2 regions of the Pseudomonas sp. B21-056 genome follow, and region 2 is predicted to be linked to the other one. Evidence: riboswitches for the same ligand, from Rfam matches in the RefSeq annotation. Region 2 holds a riboswitch; the other holds the start of a gene.
The links. Region 2 has a riboswitch for cobalamin ahead of cobW (cobalamin biosynthesis protein CobW). Riboswitches for the same ligand answer to the same signal wherever they lie in the genome.

Region 1: linked by a shared signal. The riboswitch ahead of cobO (cob(I)yrinic acid a,c-diamide adenosyltransferase) and the one ahead of cobW (cobalamin biosynthesis protein CobW) in region 2 are both predicted to bind cobalamin.

What each region holds. Positions count from the first base shown of each region.
Region 1 covers NZ_CP087203.1:4,779,545-4,789,017, forward strand. Annotated here, with positions in the region: gene LOY67_RS20675 (cobyric acid synthase) at 1-956, opposite strand, end outside; gene cobD (threonine-phosphate decarboxylase CobD) at 953-1,945, opposite strand; gene cbiB (adenosylcobinamide-phosphate synthase CbiB) at 1,938-2,846, opposite strand; gene bluB (5,6-dimethylbenzimidazole synthase) at 2,843-3,493, opposite strand; gene LOY67_RS20695 (cobyrinate a,c-diamide synthase) at 3,490-4,908, opposite strand; gene cobO (cob(I)yrinic acid a,c-diamide adenosyltransferase) at 4,905-5,531, opposite strand; cobalamin riboswitch at 5,612-5,813, opposite strand; gene LOY67_RS20705 (hypothetical protein) at 5,972-6,556, shown strand; gene LOY67_RS20710 (PQQ-dependent sugar dehydrogenase) at 6,623-7,933, shown strand; gene LOY67_RS20715 (class I SAM-dependent methyltransferase) at 8,111-8,773, opposite strand; gene LOY67_RS20720 (C40 family peptidase) at 8,789-9,322, opposite strand.
Region 2 covers NZ_CP087203.1:2,422,878-2,432,350, forward strand. Annotated here, with positions in the region: gene cobM (precorrin-4 C(11)-methyltransferase) at 1-747, opposite strand; gene LOY67_RS10830 (cobalamin biosynthesis protein) at 827-1,231, opposite strand; gene LOY67_RS10835 (CbtA family protein) at 1,228-1,935, opposite strand; gene LOY67_RS10840 (CbtB-domain containing protein) at 1,947-2,135, opposite strand; cobalamin riboswitch at 2,241-2,464, opposite strand; cobalamin riboswitch at 2,631-2,845, shown strand; gene cobW (cobalamin biosynthesis protein CobW) at 2,943-4,007, shown strand; gene cobN (cobaltochelatase subunit CobN) at 4,011-7,772, shown strand; gene LOY67_RS10855 (ATP-binding protein) at 7,979-8,983, shown strand; gene LOY67_RS10860 (vWA domain-containing protein) at 9,037-9,473, shown strand, end outside.

The DNA.
Region 1 (9,473 bases), 2.4 Mb from region 2:
AGATGCCGCTGGATGGCCGCTTCCCAGCCTTGGGCCCGCAGGTGGGCCAGGTCGCTGCGCACGCTTTTCGAACCCGGCAGGATGATCAAGTCGGCCGACGGAATGGCCTGGCCGGGGCCAATGAATTGCAGGTCAACCTGCGGGTGCAGGCGCAGCGGATCGAAATCGGTGTGATTGCTGAGGCGCGGCAGCACCGGCACCACCACCTTGAGCACCTGTTCGGCCTTGTCGGTCTGACGCTGATCGAGACCGTCCTCGGCCTCCAGATGCAGGTCCATCACGTAGGGCAGTACGCCCACCACCGGTTTGCCGGTGCGCGCTTCCAGCCAGTCCAGGCCCGGTTGCAGCAAAGCGAGGTCGCCGCGAAAACGATTGATGATGAAGCCCTTGACCCGCGCCTGTTCGCTGGGCGAAAGCAGTTCCAGGGTGCCCACCAGATGGGCGAAGACCCCGCCGCGATTGATATCGGCGATCAACAGCACCGGGCAGTCCACCGCTTCGGCAAAGCCCATGTTGGCGATGTCACCGGCACGCAGATTGATCTCGGCCGGCGACCCCGCGCCCTCCACCATCACCACCGGATACGCTGCGCTCAAACGCTCGTGGGAGGCCAGCACCGCCTGCATCGCGATGGCCTTGTAATCGTGATAGGCCATGGCATTCATGGTGGTGACCGCCCGGCCATGGATGATGACTTGGGCCCCCGTGTCGCTGTTGGGTTTGAGCAGCACCGGGTTCATGTCGGTGTGCGGCTCGAGGCCGGCGGCCTGGGCCTGCACGGCCTGGGCGCGGCCGATTTCGCCGCCGTCGGTGGTGACGGCGCTGTTGAGGGCCATGTTCTGCGGCTTGAACGGCACCACGTCCACGCCCTGGCGCCTGACCCAGCGGCACAGCGCCGTGACCAGGGTACTTTTACCGGCATCGGACGTGGTGCCCTGTACCATCACTGTGGTCATTGGAAATCCTTGGCGTAGGCCTCGAAAGCCTGTTCGAGGCGCAGGAATTCGGCCTCATCGGCCGGCAACCCGAAGCGCAGGCTGCTGTTGTTCGTGAACAACCGCAGGAGAATGCCGCGATGGGCCATAAAGTCGTGGAGCACCTGGGCGTGCTCGGTGACCAGCCACTGGAACAACCCGCAACCACCCTGAGGCTTGAAGCCGTGACGGGCCAGCGTCAGCGCCAGGCGTTGGCTGGCGGCTTCGCAGCGCTGTTGCTGACGGATGTGAGCAGCGGTGTCGAGCAAACAGACTTGACCAAGGACCCGGGTCGGCCCACTGACGGCCCACGGTCCGACCTGTTCGGCGAGCAGCCTGAGCAAGTGTTGCTCGGCCAGGACAAACCCCAGGCGAACCCCGGCCAGGCCAAAGAACTTGCCGAACGAACGCAGCACGATCAGCCCGACCTGATGGGCATGGGTGGCCAGGCTCAGTTGCGGAGTGACATCCATGAAAGCCTCGTCCACCACCAGCCAGCCACCGCGCTGGGCCAGTCGGGCGTGCCAATCCAGCAAACGTTCAGGACTCAGGCTCAGGCCCGTGGGATTGTTCGGGTTGACCACCACCAGCACATCGAGGCTGTCGAGGAAGAAATCCACTTCCGCTTCCAGCACTTCACGCACGATGTAACCGCTGCGGCGCCAGGCTTCGGCGTGCTCGGCGTAACAGGGCGACAGCACGCCGACCTTGCCGCTGCGACGCAGGCGCGGCAGCAGTTGGATGGCCATTTGCGAACCGGCCACTGGTAGCACATGGCTCGCACCGTAATAAGTGCAGGCCGCCTGCTCCAGCCCGTCATCGGTTTCAGGCAGACGCGCCCAGGCCCGCAATGGAATCGCCGGGACGTCGAACGGCCACGGCGCCAGGCCACTGGACAAGTCGAGCCAATCCGCCTCGGCAATGCCGTATTGCCGGGCTGCTTTACGCAGGCGTCCGCCGTGCTCAAGCATAGAACTCAGCTCCCAGGCAGAGAATCAGCAACCACAACCATACGCCGCGCTGCACCAGTTGCCAGCCGCGATCAATGGAATCGGCACTCGCCGGCACGCCCTCGCCCAGGGGTGGACGCTGATGCAGTTCGCCGTGATACACCGCCGCACCACCCAGCTCGACACCCAGCGCACCGGCACCGGCGGCCATGACAGGCCCGGCATTGGGGCTGTCCCAGGTCGGGCCCTGGCTGCGCCAGCACTGGAGCGCCAGACGGGTTTTTCCCAGCAGCGCGTAGGTCAACGCCACCAGCCGTGCCGGAATGTAGTTGAGCACGTCGTCGATTTTTGCCGCCGCCCAGCCGAAGCGCTCGAAGCGTTCATTGCGGTAACCCCACATCGCGTCGAGGGTATTGCTCAAGCGATACAACACCACGCCGGGCGCCCCCGCCACGGCGAACCAGAACAGCGCGGCGAATACCGCGTCGCTACCGTTTTCCAGCACCGACTCGGTGGCTGCCCGGGCGACGGCGGTTTCGTCCAGCTCACGGGTTTCGCGGCTGACCAGATAGCCGACACGCTGGCGCGCTTCGTCCAGATCGCCGCTGCGCAGCGCCCGGGCCACCGGCTCGACGTGTTCACCAAGGCTGCGCAGGCCGAGGGCGCAGTACAACGCCAGGATGTCCACCAGCCAACCCACCAGCGGCGCCCAGGACAGGGCCGTGGCGAGCAAGGTCAGCGGCACCACCGCAATCACCCACGCGGTCACCCCATGGCTGCGCCAGCCGCGCCCGCCGGAGTTGAAGCGCTGTTCGATGCGATCGGCAAACCGGCCGAACGCCACCAGCGGATGCCAACGCCGGGGCTCGCCCAGCAGTGCATCCAGCGCTACGGCGGCGGCACTGAGCAACGCCACACTCATGGGTTTACTCCCCAATGGTTTTCATAAAGCAGTTCATTGAGTGAACGCGGTTGCGCCCAGCCCTCCAGGGCGAGCATCGGTGCCGGATAAAAGCTTTCTACCGGGCCGAGACAGAGTATCGCCAGGGGCTTGGCCCCCGCAGGCAGGCCCAGCAGATCGGCCAGGGCCTGGGGCTCGAACAGCGACACCCAGCCCATCCCCAGCCCTTCGGCGCGGGAAGCCAGCCACAGGTTCTGGATCGCGCAGGACAGCGAGGCGAGGTCCATTTCCGGCAAGGTCCGCCGGCCGAAGATGTGCCGCTCGCGATCATCCATCAACGCCGCCACCAGCACTTCGGCGCAGTCATTGATGCCTTCGACCTTGAGCTTCATGAATTCATCGCTGCGTTCGCCGAGGGCCTCGGCGGTGCGGATGCGCTCTTGTTCCACCAGTTGCCGGATGTCTGCACGCAATGCGCGGTCGCTGATGCGGATGAACCGCCACGGTTGCATCAGGCCCACGCTGGGCGCCTGGTGGGCGGCCTCCAGCAGGCGACGCAGCAGCTGCGGTTCCAGCGTGCCGCCGATGAAGTGGCGCATGTCGCGGCGTTCGGCGATGGCGCGGTAGATGGCGTCGCGTTCGGCCTTAGGAAATGCGTTGTCAGTCATGGCCGCTTCGCGAGCAGGCTCGCTCCCACATCGGGTTGGTGTTCACAATCGGATGGGTGTTCACCGTTCCCTGTGGGAGCGAGCCTGCTCGCGAAAGCGGTCTCTGGATCTGGCGCAAACAGCGCAGCAATCGCCCGCGGATTCGACGGAAAGTAGAAATGCACATAGGAAGCCGTCATCCGCTCCAGCCGGAACACCGCCTCGGCGCCACGCCCGCCGTTAGGGCTGTGACCACGCGCAATCGGCTCCAGATCAGTGCTGGTCAGCGAATGATGGTAGGTATGTCCGCGCAGATTGCCTTCCGGCAGCTCCACCGATTGCAGCGCCAGGGCAGCCAGGCGTTTCTGCATCTGCGCGTCACCGGCGAGCAAACCGAGCAGCTCGGCGCGATTGCCCTCGACATCGGTCAGCGAGTCCAGCAGATACAACATGCCGCCGCACTCGGCCAGCAACGGCTTGCCGGCGTCGTGATGCGCACGGATCGCCGCCAGCATCGGCGCGTTCTGCGCCAGAGCAAGGTGATGCAGTTCAGGATAACCGCCAGGCAGGTACAGGCTGTCCGCCTCGGGCAGCTCGCGGTCATGGATCGGTGAAAAAAAGCGCAACTGCGCGCCCATGGCCCGCAGCAGATCGAGGCTCGCGCCATAGGTGAAGGCAAACGCCTCGTCCCGGGCCACGGCGATGCGCACACCGTCGAGCCACGGTTGCGCGACAACTACCTCGGGCGCGGCGAACGTCACCGCTGGCGGAAGTGTCACTTCGCACGTGCCGGCCAAGGCCTCGGCGGCGGCGTCGAGACGCAGGTCCAGATCGTTCAGCTCGCTGGCCTGGACCAGCCCGAGGTGACGGCTTGGCAGTTCGATGCCGGTTTCCCGGGACAGTGCGCCGTACCAACGCAGGCCTTCGGTGAGACTGCCTTCAAGCAACTGCGCATGGCGCACGGTGCCGACCCGGTTGGCCAGCACGCCGGCGAACGGCAGGTCCGGCTGGTAGCGCGCCAGCCCCAGGGCCAGGGCGCCGAAGGTCTGGGCCATGGCCGTACCGTCGATCACCGCCAGCACCGGCACGCCGAAATGCCGCGCCAGGTCGGCACTGGACGGCGTGCCGTCGAATAGCCCCATCACCCCTTCGATCAGGATCAGGTCCGCTTCGGCGGCGGCTTCCCACAACAGCCGTCGACTTTCCTGCTCGCCGACCATCCACATGTCCAATTGATAGACCGGCGCGCCGCTGGCACGCTCCAGGATCATCGGGTCGAGGAAATCAGGGCCGCATTTGAATACGCGCACCTCGCGCCCCTGGTTGCGATGCAACCGGGCCAGGGCGGCGGTGACGGTGGTCTTGCCTTGCCCCGACGCCGGGGCGGCAATCAGTACCGCCGGACATTGGCGGTCCGCAAACGAAGCGTCACTCACAGTTCGACGCCTTTCTGCGCCTTGATGCCGGCCTGGAAGGCGTGCTTGATCATGCCCATTTCGGTGACGGTGTCCGCCAGCTCGATCATTTCCGGCTTGGCGCCACGACCGGTCACCACGACGTGCTGCATCGGTGGGCGAGCCTGCAGGTCGCTCAGGACCTGATCGAGGTCGAGGTAGCCGTGCTTGAGGGCAATGTTCAATTCATCGAGCATCACCAGGCCGATGGACGGATCGCTCAGCAACTGGCGCGACACGGCCCACGCGGCTTCGGCGGCAGCGATATCGCGCTGGCGATCCTGGGTTTCCCAGGTAAAGCCTTCGCCCATGACATGAAAACGCACCTGCTCCGGGAAGCGCCGGAAGAACAACTCTTCACCGGTGCTGTTGCGGCCCTTGATGAACTGCACCACGCCACAGTGCATCCCATGCCCCATGGCCCGGGCCAGCATGCCGAACGCCGAACTGCTCTTGCCCTTGCCGTTGCCGGTCAGTACCAGCAGCAAGCCACATTCGTTCGGGGAATTGGCGATGCGCTCGTCGATCACGGCTTTCTTGCGCAGCATGCGCGCCAGGTGACGCTCGTCGCGGTCGGACGCATCGGTGTTGGGGGAACCGGACATGGGGAAGCCTCCGTTGGGAACTGGATAACGGCGGGCGGGCACAGGAAAAGACGGCAACAAGCCTGGCATCGCCCACCGTGATGCCGTTGGATGAATCAGGCCGGTCTCCGGGCTCATGAGTGGCGTGACGCCGGGCTGCGCGCCTTCCCGTGTCGATGACACAGTGACTTGATGGCAGCCTTGACTCATTTACCGTTGCGGGGGCAGCGCCGGGTTCTCACCGGTTTCCCTGTTTCACTCTGTCGACCAGGGTCACAGAGCACCTGAAACAAGTCGCGAAGGTTAGAGGGTTGGGGGTGGAGCGTCAATTAAAGCCGCCGTGGGCTCAGCGTCGATCATGGGTCCGAAGCAATAAAATGACGCCAATCTTGTGCCACGTCATGGCAAGTGATATCAAATAGGCATTACGACCCGATATCACAAAAACAAGAGGGCAAAACATGCAAGGCATGATCATCAGCAATCCGAAGCTGGAATTCCTGCGCCCGGTGCTGGAGCGCTGGTTTGACTGTATCGATCGTTACAACGCCGTGCGCGGCGATAACGATACGCCTTACTGGTTCGATGAAAAGGCCAACCTCGGCCTGCTCTCGGCTGCCGCCTGGATGGCCGAGATGGTCACGCTGCAGGACACCGCGACCCGCAAACAGAATGAAGAAGGCGAACGCAACGTCAGTGCCGACCTGTTCATTGCCGGCGCCGATGATCGCGCCTTCATCCAGGCCACCCAACGCTGGCCGAAGGTCAAGAGCCTGAACCTGACCCAGCCCCTGCAGGAGATCACCAGCGATGCCAAGCGCATCAGCTATGCCACTGACCTGAAGCTGGGCTGCCTGTTCGTCTCCCCACAGAAAGCCCAGCAAAGCGCTACCCCTGAAGAACTCCAGGACATGATCGATGACCTGCAAAAGGAAAACACCTGCGCCGTGGCCTGGTACTTCCCTTACAACTATCGCAAGTTGCGTAACGAGGCCGGTCATTATCACCCGGGCATCGCCGTGTTGTTCAAGCAGGCCCACGGCTGACCGGTTGAACCATCGCCGATCTATGCTTCTCTATGAATAACCACATGCATTCATAGGGAAGCCAGCATGCTCAAGCCACCGCACCTTCTGATCGTCGCCCTCGCCGCAGGGCTTGTCGCTTGTGGCGAGTCTTCCACACTGCAAGTCTCCGACGGCACCGGCCCAGCGCCGAAACTGCCCGAGCCGAACAAGACCCTGATCCCCACCGTCAACATCGCCGAGGCTGTCGGCTGGCCCCAGGGCGCCAAGCCCACCGCGGCCGAAGGCCTGCAAGTGGTGGCATTCGCCGAAGGACTGGACCATCCGCGCTGGCTCTATGTGCTCCCCAATGGCGACGTACTGGTGGCGGAAACCAACGCGCCGCCCAAACCGGACGATGCCAAGGGCATCCGTGGCTGGGTGATGAAGAAGGTCATGGGCCGCGCCGGTGCTGGCGTCCCCAGCCCCAACCGCATCACGTTGTTGCGTGACGCCAATCACGATGGCATCGCCGAAACCCGCACGGTCTTCCTGGAGAACCTCAACTCGCCGTTCGGCATGACGCTGGTGGGCAATGACTTGTACGTGGCCGACACCGACCGGCTGATCCGCTTCCCCTACAAGGACGGTGACACGCAAATCAAGGCGCAGCCGACCAAGGTCGTCGACCTGCCGGGCGGCACCCTCAACCACCACTGGACCAAAAACGTGATCGCCAGCCGTGACGGCAGCAAGCTGTACGTCACCACCGGCTCGAACAGCAACGTCGCGGAAAATGGCATGGAGGCCGAGGAAGGCCGCGCGGCAATCTGGGAAGTCGACCGCGCCACCGGCAATCACCGCATCTTCGCTTCGGGCTTGCGCAATCCCAACGGCCTGGCCTGGGAACCGCGCAGCGGTGCATTGTGGACCGCGGTGAACGAGCGGGATGAGATCGGCAGCGACCTGGTGCCGGACTACATCACCTCGGTCAAGGATGGCGCCTTCTATGGCTGGCCCTACAGTTATTACGGGCAGAACGTTGATGTGCGGGTCGAGCCACAGAATCCTGCGCTGGTGGCCAAGGCCATTGCCCCGGACTATGCGGTTGGTCCTCACACGGCATCATTGGGCCTGACTTTTGCCGAGGGCAGTCGTTTGCCTGCGCCGTTCACCGAGGGCGCATTCGTCGGCCAGCACGGCTCCTGGAACCGCAAGCCCCACAGTGGCTACAAGGTGATTTTCGTACCGTTCAGCGGCGGCAAACCGGCGGGCAAACCCGTGGATGTATTGACCGGGTTCCTGAATGCAGACGAAAAAGCCCAGGGCCGGCCGGTGGGTGTGGTGATCGACAAGCAGGGCGGGTTGCTGGTGGCCGATGATGTGGGTAATAGGATATGGCGGGTGTCGGGTAAATAAATCCGCCCTTGCGAACATCCTGTGGCGAGGGGATTTATCCCCGCTGGGCTGCACAGCAGCCCCAAAGCAGCCAACTCAACCTGCTGACACACCGGATTGCTTGGTTTTAGGGCTGCTTCGCAGCCCAGCGGGGATAAATCCCCTCGCCACAAATGTCATTCCAACCAGGAACTGCGCTTAAAGCTTGCGACACAAGGTCAATCCATCCCCCAGCGGCAGCAGCGACAAATCCACTCGCGGATCATCCTTCAAGGCCAGGTTCAGGGCCTGGATGGCGCGGGTGTCCTCGCTCTGGGGCTGGGCTTCCAGCACCCGTCCATCCCACAGCGTATTATCGAACATCACCAGCCCACCTGTGCGCAGCAACCGCAGCGCGTATTCGAGGTAAGCCGGGTAGTTGGCCTTGTCGGCATCGATGAAGATCAGATCGAAGGTGCCGCCCTGGCCTTGGCGCTCAAGGTTGTCGAGGGTTTCCAGAGCCGGCGCCAGGCGCAGCTCGACCCGCTCGGCCAATCCGGCTTCGCGCCAATAACGCAGTGCCACGGCGTTGTAGTCACCGGGAATATCGCAGCAGATCAACGAACCGTCCGGCGGCAACGCCGAGGCCATGCACAACGCGCTGTAGCCCGTGAACGTACCGACCTCCAGCAAGCGCCGGGCGCCAGTGAGCTTCACCAGCAATGAGAGAAACTGACCCTGCTCGGGCGCTATCTGCCAGCGCGCCATGGGCAGCGCCTGGGTCTCGTCCCGCAGACGTCGCTGCAAGGGCGTCTCCCGCAGGGAAACGTCCAGCAGATACTGGTAGAGAGCATCATCGAGGTTGAGGGTACGAGTGGTCATGACAACCTCCGCGAATCAGGGATAGCGCGCGAGGTGTTCCGGTTGCAACACCCGCTTGGCACTCAGATAGGCTTTCTGCCAATAGGCCTTGGACAAGCTGTCGAGCTTGACCGTACCGCCAGTGGCCGGCGCGTGAACGAAGCGGCCCTCACCGACATAGATCCCGGCATGGCTGACCTGGGAGCCGCCGTTGGTGGCGAAGAAGATCAGGTCGCCGCTTTGCAGCGCATCCTTGCCGACATCCGGCGCACGCATGCCGATCATCTCGCGGGTCGAGCGCGGCAGGGAAATGCCGGCGGCATCGCGGTACACATAACCGATCAGGCCGCTGCAATCAAAACCCGAATCCGGCGTATTGCCACCCCAACGGTAGGGTGTCCCGACCAGGCCCAACGCCCGGAAGAGCACGTCTTCGGCGGCCGGGGCCAAGGGTTGCGAGGGTGCAAATACCACGGGGGCCCGAACGGGTGCGGGCGGTGGCGCATGGCTTGCGCAGGCACTGAGCAGTGCGGCAAGGCAAATGAGAGCAAGGCGGGCCGACGTCGACATATGCAGAACAATCCTGATCTGGATGCGGCTTTTCTGCCGTGGACATGAAAACAAATCCGCCTGCGGAGTACGCAGGCGGATTGCCATCAATCAATGATCAAAGATTCTAGCGGCTATGGGGCAAACTTCAAGTAAGACTTTAAGTTTGCCT
Region 2 (9,473 bases):
TCAGGGCCTGTAAAGGTGGGCATGCCCGGCGCGGTAGAGCGATGATTCGCTGAACACGTCGTTGCCCAGCACCCGTCCCACCAGAATCAGCGCCGTGCGGCGAAAGCCCTTGGCCTGGACCTTTTCGGCAATGTCCGCCAGCGTCCCCACCACCCAATCCTGATCCGGCCACGTCGCCCGGTGAATCACGGCAATCGGGCAATCCGCGCCGTAGTGGGGCAGCAGCTCACCGACGATCTTTTCCAGATGATTGACCCCCAGGTGAATCGCCATGGTCGCTCCGTGCTGCGCCAGGCTGCCCAGTTCTTCTCCGGCAGGCATCGCGGTCTTGTCCGCGTAGCGGGTGAGAATCACGCTCTGGGACACGTCCGGCAAGGTCAGTTCGGCGCCCAGCAGGGCGGCGCAGGCGGAAGTCGCGGTGACCCCGGGAATGATCTCGAAGGGGATGTCCAGTTCCCGCAGGCAACGAATCTGCTCGCCGATGGCGCCGTACAGGCTCGGGTCGCCGGAATGCACCCGGGCCACGTCCTGGCCGTTGCGATGGGCTGTCTCCATCAGCTCGATGATTTGTTCCAGGTGCAGCTCGGCGCTGTTTATCACCTGTTCGGCGCAGTGGCCCTCGAGCACGGCTGCGGGTACCAGGGAGCCGGCATAGATGATCACCGCGCAACTGCGCACCAGCCGCTGGCCTTTGACAGTGATCAATTCCGGATCGCCGGGGCCGGCGCCAATGAAGTAGACGGTCATGACCGGTTCCTGAAAAAAGGTGGGGGAGCGATGCCTGAATGAAGATCGCTCATGATCCATGGGGCGCGATTATCGGGTTTTACGACGCGACCGCCAATGCCAGTGTGGCCTGGGTGCATTTCTGGCGGGGAATTCGCAGGGTGGCGGCTGTCTGCCCCAGTTGCTCGGCGAGGGCCAGTGCCGCGCTTTCGGCGACGCCGTAGCAACCCGTGCGCTCGAAAGCGATCTGCGAGCGGTGAGTGAGCCTCTCCTGATAACCGGCCAACTGGGTGCCACTGAAGAAGGTCAGCGGCAGCGCCAGTTCTCTCGCCAGCTCCAGCAGCCCCGGTTCGTCGCGCTTGAGATCGATACTGGCCAGGGCGTCTACCGCCTGAAGCGGTATTCCATGGGCCAGTAGCGTCTCATCCAACAATGTTCGCAACACGCTGGCCGGGCAACCGCGTTGGCAGCCCAGGCCGACCACCAGCACCTGCCCGCTGCTCATGCCTCGTGGCGGGCTTGACCGTCACGGCGAAACAGCCAGGCGCTGATCAGGCCCAAGGCCAGCCAGAACGCGACGTTGGTCAGTTGCGAGGCGATCTTGAACTGGCTTTCAAGGGCTTCGGGCGCCAGCATCGAGTGGACCTCCGGCTGCGGTGCACCGATGACGTGGGGCACCAGCAAGGTCGCCACGCCCAGCAGCTTGAGCAGCCAATGCCTGCCGAACGCGATCAGGGCGATGCCCACGGCCGTGGACGCTGCGGTACCGATCCACCACATCTGCCGTTGGGCCAGGTCGGCCGCTGCGGTGCCAGGCAGTTCCGGCGGAAGGCCGAGGGTCGGCGCCAGGACGAAGGTGGCGTAACCGGCCAGGCCCCAGAGCAGGCCCTGGGACGTGTGGGTCGGTGCGCGCAAGGTGTACAGGCCCGCCAGCATCAGGGCGAACCCCACCGCGACCACCAGGTTGCCACCGGTGGTGGACAGCACACGCTGCCAGCCATCTTCGGGCTCCCAGGCTTCGGCATCATGGGTATGGGCGACGCCGTCGGCGTGTTGATGGACCTCGAGAGGGGCTTCGGCGGTCGGGGCTTTTTCATAGGTTTCGGCCTGCAGGATCAGCGGCGAAACCCAAAGGCTTTGCAGGAGGGTCAGCAGCAGGGCGGCCAGCAGACCCGTGAACCCGGCGGTTTGCGCGATACGCTTGATCATGTCGGCAGGTCTCAATGGCACGGGAAGGCGGCGCTGTGGCGGGTGTCGTGGGCTGCGTTGTGCACCGCCTCGATGTGGGAGAAACCGGCGAAATAGACCAGGCCGGCACCGAGGACCGAGGCGAGGATCGCCGCGCTCAGGCGCTGGCTCAGGGTCGTGGTGCTGCTGGCGGTGCGGGCGGTGGTGCTGATGGTCGACATGGCGCTTCCCTCTGTTCTTGTCTTGGCCAGTGGGTAAATCGAGCGCAATGAAACCTCGGGCCAAAGCCCGTCAGGATCCGAACAGCGCCCGCCCACCGCGGGTTTGTTGATGATTGAGTCATGGGCCGGTCTCCGGGCTCACGAGGGGCAGGGCCTTGGCCTTGCCTGCAAGCGTCACCTTCCCATGCCATCGGGCACAGTGGTTCAGACGCTTCGCTCGCTTACCGTTGCGGGGGCAGCACCGGACTGACGTGGCCTTGAAGTAAAGCACACGATTCACCGGTTTCCCGTTTCACCCTGTGAAGGGCACCCATTACTAGGCGCACAGGAGAGCATGGCTGGGGGTGGGGCGTCAATGAAACCGAGTCGGGGCCATCGCGAGCAGGCTCGCTCTCACAGGGGAATGCATTTCAAATGTGGGAGCGAGCCTGCTCGCGATGGGGCCCGCTCATGCACCACCGAACCCGCAGACATTGACCCGCCCGCACACCCTGCGTAGCCTTGCGCCTTCGAGGTTCTTCGGTTTGCGCCGAAGCTAAGACGGGAACGCGGTCCAAGCCGCGGCTGCCCCCGCAACTGTGAACGGTGACGTTCCTGCCAGGCCACTGTGCACGCAGCACGGGAAGGCGCAGGAATTGCCAGGGCTTTTTTGAAAAGCCGAGACCGGCCCGCCGTCAGCCAGGAGACCTGCCTCGAGACAGATTCTCACTACAACCGGGCGGGGTGATCCGGTGGCGAAATCTTCCGCGCACGCCTGTGCCAGCGGTTGTCGTCCCGTTTGCCCGCCATTTTGCCAAAGGGCATCCGATGAAAACACTGGCCAAACTCCCCGTCACCATCGTCACCGGTTTCCTCGGCTCGGGTAAGACCACCTTACTGCGGCACATGCTCGACAACGCCCAGGGCCGGCGTATCGCAGTGATCGTCAACGAGTTCGGTGAGCTGGGCATTGACGGCGAGATCCTCAAGCAGTGCTCCATCGGTTGCACCGAAGAAGAGGCTAACGGCCGCGTCTACGAACTGGCCAACGGCTGCCTGTGCTGCACGGTGCAGGAAGAGTTCTTCCCGGTGATGCGCGAGCTGGTGGCCCGGCGCGGCGACCTCGACCACATCCTCATCGAAACCTCCGGCCTGGCCTTGCCCAAGCCGCTGGTCCAGGCCTTTCAGTGGCCGGAAATCCGCAGCGCCTGCACCGTCGATGCGGTGATCACCGTGGTCGACAGCCCGGCCGTGGCCGCCGGCACCTTCGCCGCGTTCCCCGACCAGGTCGACGCCCAGCGTAAGCTCGACCCGAACCTGGACCACGAATCCCCGCTGCACGAGTTGTTTGCCGATCAACTGGCGAGCGCCGACCTGGTAATCCTCAACAAGGCCGACCTGATCAGCCCCGAAGACCTGGCGAAAGTCCGCCTCGAAGTGGCCGAAGAACTGCCACCGGCGGTCAAGGTCATCGAAGCCAGCAGCGGCCGCCTGCCGTTGGAAGTGCTGATCGGCCTGGGCGCCGGCTCCGAAGAACACATCGACAGCCGTCACAGCCATCACGACCACCACCATGACGGCGATGACGACGACCACGATCATGACGCCTTCGACTCCATCTCCATCGAACTGCCCCAGGCCGACGAAAGCCTGTTGCTGGACGCGCTGACCCAACTGGTGGTCCAGCACGGCGTGTTGCGGGTCAAGGGTTTCGCGGCGATCCCGAACAAGCCGATGCGCCTGTTGATCCAGGGCGTCGGCACGCGTTTCGACAAGCATTTCGACCGCCAATGGGGCGCCGATGAAGCGCGGGTCACGCGTCTGGTATTGATCGGCCAGGCGCTGGACGCGGCGCTGCTTGAAGCGCAGTTGCGCGCCGCCCTCAGCGTCTAAGCCATGCACCTGCTCAGGACTCAGCCCGGCGGCTTCGTCTCGGACGACAACATTGCCGACCTGGGGCAAACCCCCGCCGAGCTGGTGATCCTGTGCAGCGGCGACTCCAGCCTGGCGCTGCTGGCCGAAGCGGCGCGGCAGTTGCCGGACGACTACCCGCAATTTCGCCTCGCCAACCCGATGCAGGTGCAGAACCACGCCTCGGTGGACCTTTACGTCGAGGACGTGCTGCGTCACGCCAAGGTCATCCTGTTGTCGCTGCACGGCGGCATCGGCTACTGGCGCTACGGCATCGAGCGCTTGATGGAGCTGGCCGGACGCGGGGTGAAGCTGATCCTGGTGCCGGGGGACGACCGTCCGGACCCGGAACTCAGCGACCTGAGCAACGTGCCCGCCGCCGATCGCGACCGGCTCTGGCAGTTTCTGCGCCAGGGCGGGTTGGGCAATGCCCTGGACCTGTTTCACAACCTTGGCAGCCAATGGTTCGGTCGCGACTACACCTGGGCTGAACCGCAGGCCCTGCCGCGTACGGCGATCTACCACCCGCAGAAAACCAGCGCCAGCCTCGACGACTGGCGAGCTGACTGGCAGGCCGATCAACCCGTGGCGGCGGTGCTGTTCTACCGTTCCCACCTGCAAGCGGCGAACACGGCGTTCATCGACGTGTTCTGCCAGCGGCTGCAAGTGGCGGGGCTGAATCCGTTACCGATTGCCGTGGCGAGCCTCAAGGAGCCTGGCTGTCTGACGCAGGTCGAAGACTGGCTGGACGAGGTGAAGGCGGGGGTGATCCTCAACACCACCGGATTTGCCCAATCGAGCCCGGAAGCGCCGCATGTGCGGCCGTTTCGGCGCAACATCCCAGTGATCCAGGCGATCTGCGCCCAGGACAACGAACCCGGCTGGCGCGCCAGCGAACAGGGCCTGGGGCCGCGGGACCTGGCAATGCACATCGCCTTGCCGGAACTGGACGGGCGGATCATCAGCCGCCCCATCAGCTTCAAGGACATGGCCTGGCGCAGCGAGCGCAGCCAGAGCGATGTGGTCTGCTACCGCGCGGTGCCCGAGCGCATGGATTTCGTCGCGCAACTGGCCCGTCGCTGGACTGAACTGGCGCGCCTGCCCAATGGGCAGAAGCGCGTGGCGCTGATCCTCGCCAACTACCCGACCCGGGACGGACGCATCGGCAACGGCGTCGGCCTGGACACCCCGGCGGCGGCGTTGAATATGCTGCGCGCCATGCGGGACGAAGGCTATCCGCTGCCCGCCGAACTGCCTGCCAGTGGCACCGCGCTGATCCAGCAACTGCTGGGTGGTGTCAGCAACGACCTGGACAGCCTCGACCTGCGCCCGTGTCATCAAAGCCTGGCCCTCGATGCCTACCAGGCCATGTTCGACGCACTGCCCGAGGCCAATCGCCAGGCGGTGCTGGAGCGTTGGGGCTCGCCCGAGGCGGACCCGATGTTCCGCGCCGGTCGCCTGATGATCGCCGGCCTGCGCCTGGGCCTGACGTTCGTCGGCATCCAGCCGGCCCGGGGTTATCAGGTCGACCCGAGTGCGGTCTACCACGACCCGGACCTGGTGCCGCCCCATGGCTACCTGGCGTTCTATTTCTGGTTGCGCCACACCTACGGTGCCCATGGGGTGATTCACGTTGGCAAGCACGGCAACCTCGAGTGGCTGCCGGGCAAAGGCGTCGGGTTGTCGGAAAGCTGCTGGCCGGACGCGCTGTTGGGTCCTTTGCCGAATATCTATCCGTTCATCGTCAACGACCCGGGCGAGGGCGCCCAGGCCAAACGGCGCACTCAGGCCGTGATCATCGATCACCTGATGCCACCGCTGACCCGCGCCGAAACCTACGGACCGCTGCGTAACCTCGAGCTGCTGGCCGACGAGTATTACGAAGCTCAACTACTCGACCCGCGCCGCGCCCGGGAGCTGCAGCGGGACATCCTCAACCTGGTGCGCGAAACCCACATCGACCGCGAGCTGCAATTGGACGCCGACGCCGACGCGGCGATCTGGCTGCCGCGCCTGGACACCTACCTGTGCGATCTGAAGGAGTCGCAGATCCGCGACGGCCTGCACATTTTTGGCGAGTCGCCCAGCGGGCGGCTGCGCATCGACACCTTGCTGGCGTTGCTGCGCATTCCCCGGGGCGATGGCAAGGGCGCGCAGTCGAGTCTGCTGCGGGCGCTGTCGAAGGCGTTCGGGCTGGGTTTCGATCCGCTGGATTGCGCCTTGGCCGACCCGTGGGCAGGCGCCTGTCCCGCGGCGTTGCGGCAGGTCAGCGATGAGCCCTGGCGCACCGCCGGCGATACCCGCGAGCGCCTGGAGCTGTTTGCCGCAAGCTTGATCGAGCAGGCCCTGGAAGGCGGGGTCGAGCAATTGCAGGCGCCGGGTTGGCAGGACGTGAGCGGCATCATCGAGAGCCTGCGGTCCGTTGTGGCCCCGCGCCTGGACGCCTGCGGCCCGGCGGAAATGCGCGGCCTGCTCGATGCCTTGAGCGGACGCTTCGTGCCGGCGGGCCCCAGCGGTGCGCCGAGTCGCGGGCGCCTGGACGTGTTGCCCACCGGACGCAATTTCTTCTCGGTGGACGTGCGCAACCTGCCCACCACCACGGCGTGGCGCATCGGTTTCCAGTCGGCGAACCTGATTCTCGAACGGCACCTGCAGGATCAAGGCGATCACCTGCGCCAGCTCGGTCTGTCGGTGTGGGGCACCGCCACCATGCGCACCGGCGGCGACGACATCGCCCAAGCCATGGCACTGATGGGCGTGCGCCCGGTATGGGCCACGGGCAGCCAGCGGGTGGATGATTTCGAGATCCTGCCGCTGAGCCTGCTGGATCGGCCCCGGGTCGATGTGACACTGCGGGTATCGGGGTTCTTCCGGGACGCTTTTGCCAACCTGATCCGGCTGTTCGATGCGGCGGTACAGGCCGTAGCCGCGCTCGATGAGCCCGAGGACATGAACCCCCTGGCGGCCAAAGTACGGAATGAGCGGGAGGCCCTGTTGGCTTCGGGCCTCGAGGCGGACACCGCCGCCCGACAGGCCGGCTGGCGAATCTTCGGCGCCAAGCCCGGAGCTTATGGCGCGGGCGTGCAGGGTGCCATCGACGGTCGCCTGTGGCAGAGCCGCGAAGACCTGGCCGAGGTGTACCTGAACTGGGGCGGCTATGCCTACGGCGGCGGCGATGAAGGCACCGCCGCGCGGGATCAGTTTTCCCGGCGCTTGAGCCAGGTGCAGGCGGTGTTGCAGAACCAGGACAACCGCGAGCACGACCTGCTCGATTCCAACGATTACTACCAGTTCCAGGGCGGCATGCTGGCGGCGGTGGAAACTCTCGGTGGAAGTGCCGCGGCCAGTTACCACGGCGATCACAGCCAGCCGGACCTGCCCCGGATCCGCACCCTCAAGGAAGAACTCAACCGCGTCATCCGTTCCCGGGCGGCGAATCCGAAGTGGATCGACGGGGTCAAGCGTCACGGTTACAAAGGCGCGTTCGAACTGGCGGCGACGGTGGACAACCTGTTCGCCTTCGACGCCACCACGCAACTGATCGACGATCACCAGTACGCCTTGCTGGCCGACGCCTACCTGCTTGATCCGGACACCCGGGACTTCGTCCGCCAGCACAACCCCGACGCCTTGCGCGATATGACCGAGCGCATGCTCGAAGCGCAGCAGCGGGGGATGTGGCAGGCGCCGGGGGCGTATCGCGAGGCGTTGGAGAATCTGTTGCTCGACATCGAAGAAGATGGTTGATGTGCACCGTCAGTTGGCCATGTGCAGAACCTGTGGCGAGGGGATTTATCCCCGTTGGATCGCAACGCGATCCCCTATCGGCCCGCCTCGGTGTGTCAGTTTCACCAAGTGATATTTTGGGGCTGCTGCGCAGCCCAGCGGGGATAAATCCCCTCGCCACAAGCTCTCTCCAAACCGACTTTACCGACCACCTTTGAGAATCGACCATGACCGACACCCCCCATTTCCCGCTCTCCGCCGTGGTCGGCGCCGATGACTTGAAACTGGCCCTGTGCCTGGCCGCCATCGATCCGAAAATCGGCGGCGTGCTGATCGAAGGTCCTCGCGGCATGGCCAAGTCGACCCTGGCCCGGGGCCTTGCCGATCTGCTGGCCAGCGGTCAGTTCGTCACCTTGCCCTTGGGCACCACCGAAGAACGACTGGTGGGCACCCTCGATCTGGACGCCGCCCTGGGGGAAGGGCGCGCGCAGTTCTCTCCCGGTGTGCTGGCCAAGGCCGACGGTGGCGTGTTGTACGTCGATGAAGTGAACCTGCTGCCCGATCACCTGGTGGACCTGCTGTTGGATGTGGCCGCCAGCGGCACCAACCTGATCGAGCGCGACGGTATTTCCCATCGGCATCCGGCGCGTTTCGTGCTGATCGGCACCATGAACCCGGAAGAGGGCGAGCTGCGCCCGCAGTTGCTCGACCGGTTTGGCCTGAACGTGGCCCTCGACGGCCATACCGCGCCGACCGAACGCGGGCAGATCATTCGGCGGCGGTTGGATTTCGACAATGATCCGACGGCCTTTTGTGCTGAGTGGGAGACGGCCCAGAGCCAATTGCGCGAACGCTGCCAGAACGCTCGCGAACGGTTGCAGCAGATTCCCCTGGATGATCAGGCCTTGGCACAGATCACCGAGCGTTGCTTCGCCGCCGGGGTCGATGGCTTGCGCGCCGACCTGGTCTGGCTGCGGGCCGCACGGGCCCATGCGGCCTGGCGCGGGGCGCAGGTTATTGCCGCCGAGGACATCGATGCGGTCGCCGAGTTTGCCTTGCGCCACCGCCGGCGAGGGCACTGCGCCCCGGCGCCTTCGCCGTCCCAGGCCCCTTCGGCCGGTGACCGTACCGCCGAACCGAGCGAAGGCCAGGGCCAGTGGGGCGATCTGCCGGCCCAGGCGCTGTCGACCGGTGCCCGGCGTGAAGTACCGAGCTGGCCAAAAAAGCCCTAGGCATTCGCCCCCGTTCGCTCGCGGGGGCGAATGCCAGACCCCGTGCCGGGCGGTTGGAGCAGGGACGCCAGGGCCGTAGCAAAGCCGCGGCCAGCGGCGTGGTGAACTGGCCGGGGACATTGCTCAACGGTCGTCCGAACCTGCGTGAAGACCTGCGTTGGCACGCACGTCACCGCTCGTCCCATGAGCTCTGGCTGGTGATTGTCGACGCGTCGGCCTCGACCCGTCGTCATCGGGCCTTGAGCGATGGCAAGGGCCTGCTGGCGCAGCTGTTCGACGACGCTTACCGGCAGCGCGCCCGGTTGGCGCTGCTGACGGCCAGCGGTAGCGTTCCGAACTGGCAGGTGCAGGGGCTCAAGGCCTCGGCCGGGCTTCGGGATTGGCTCGACGGGCTGGGCGCCGCGGGTGGTACGCCGTTGCTGGCGGCGCTGAATGAGGCAGGGCGCTGGCTGGTGGCCCGGCGCAAGCGCTATCCGGCGGAGCAGCAGCG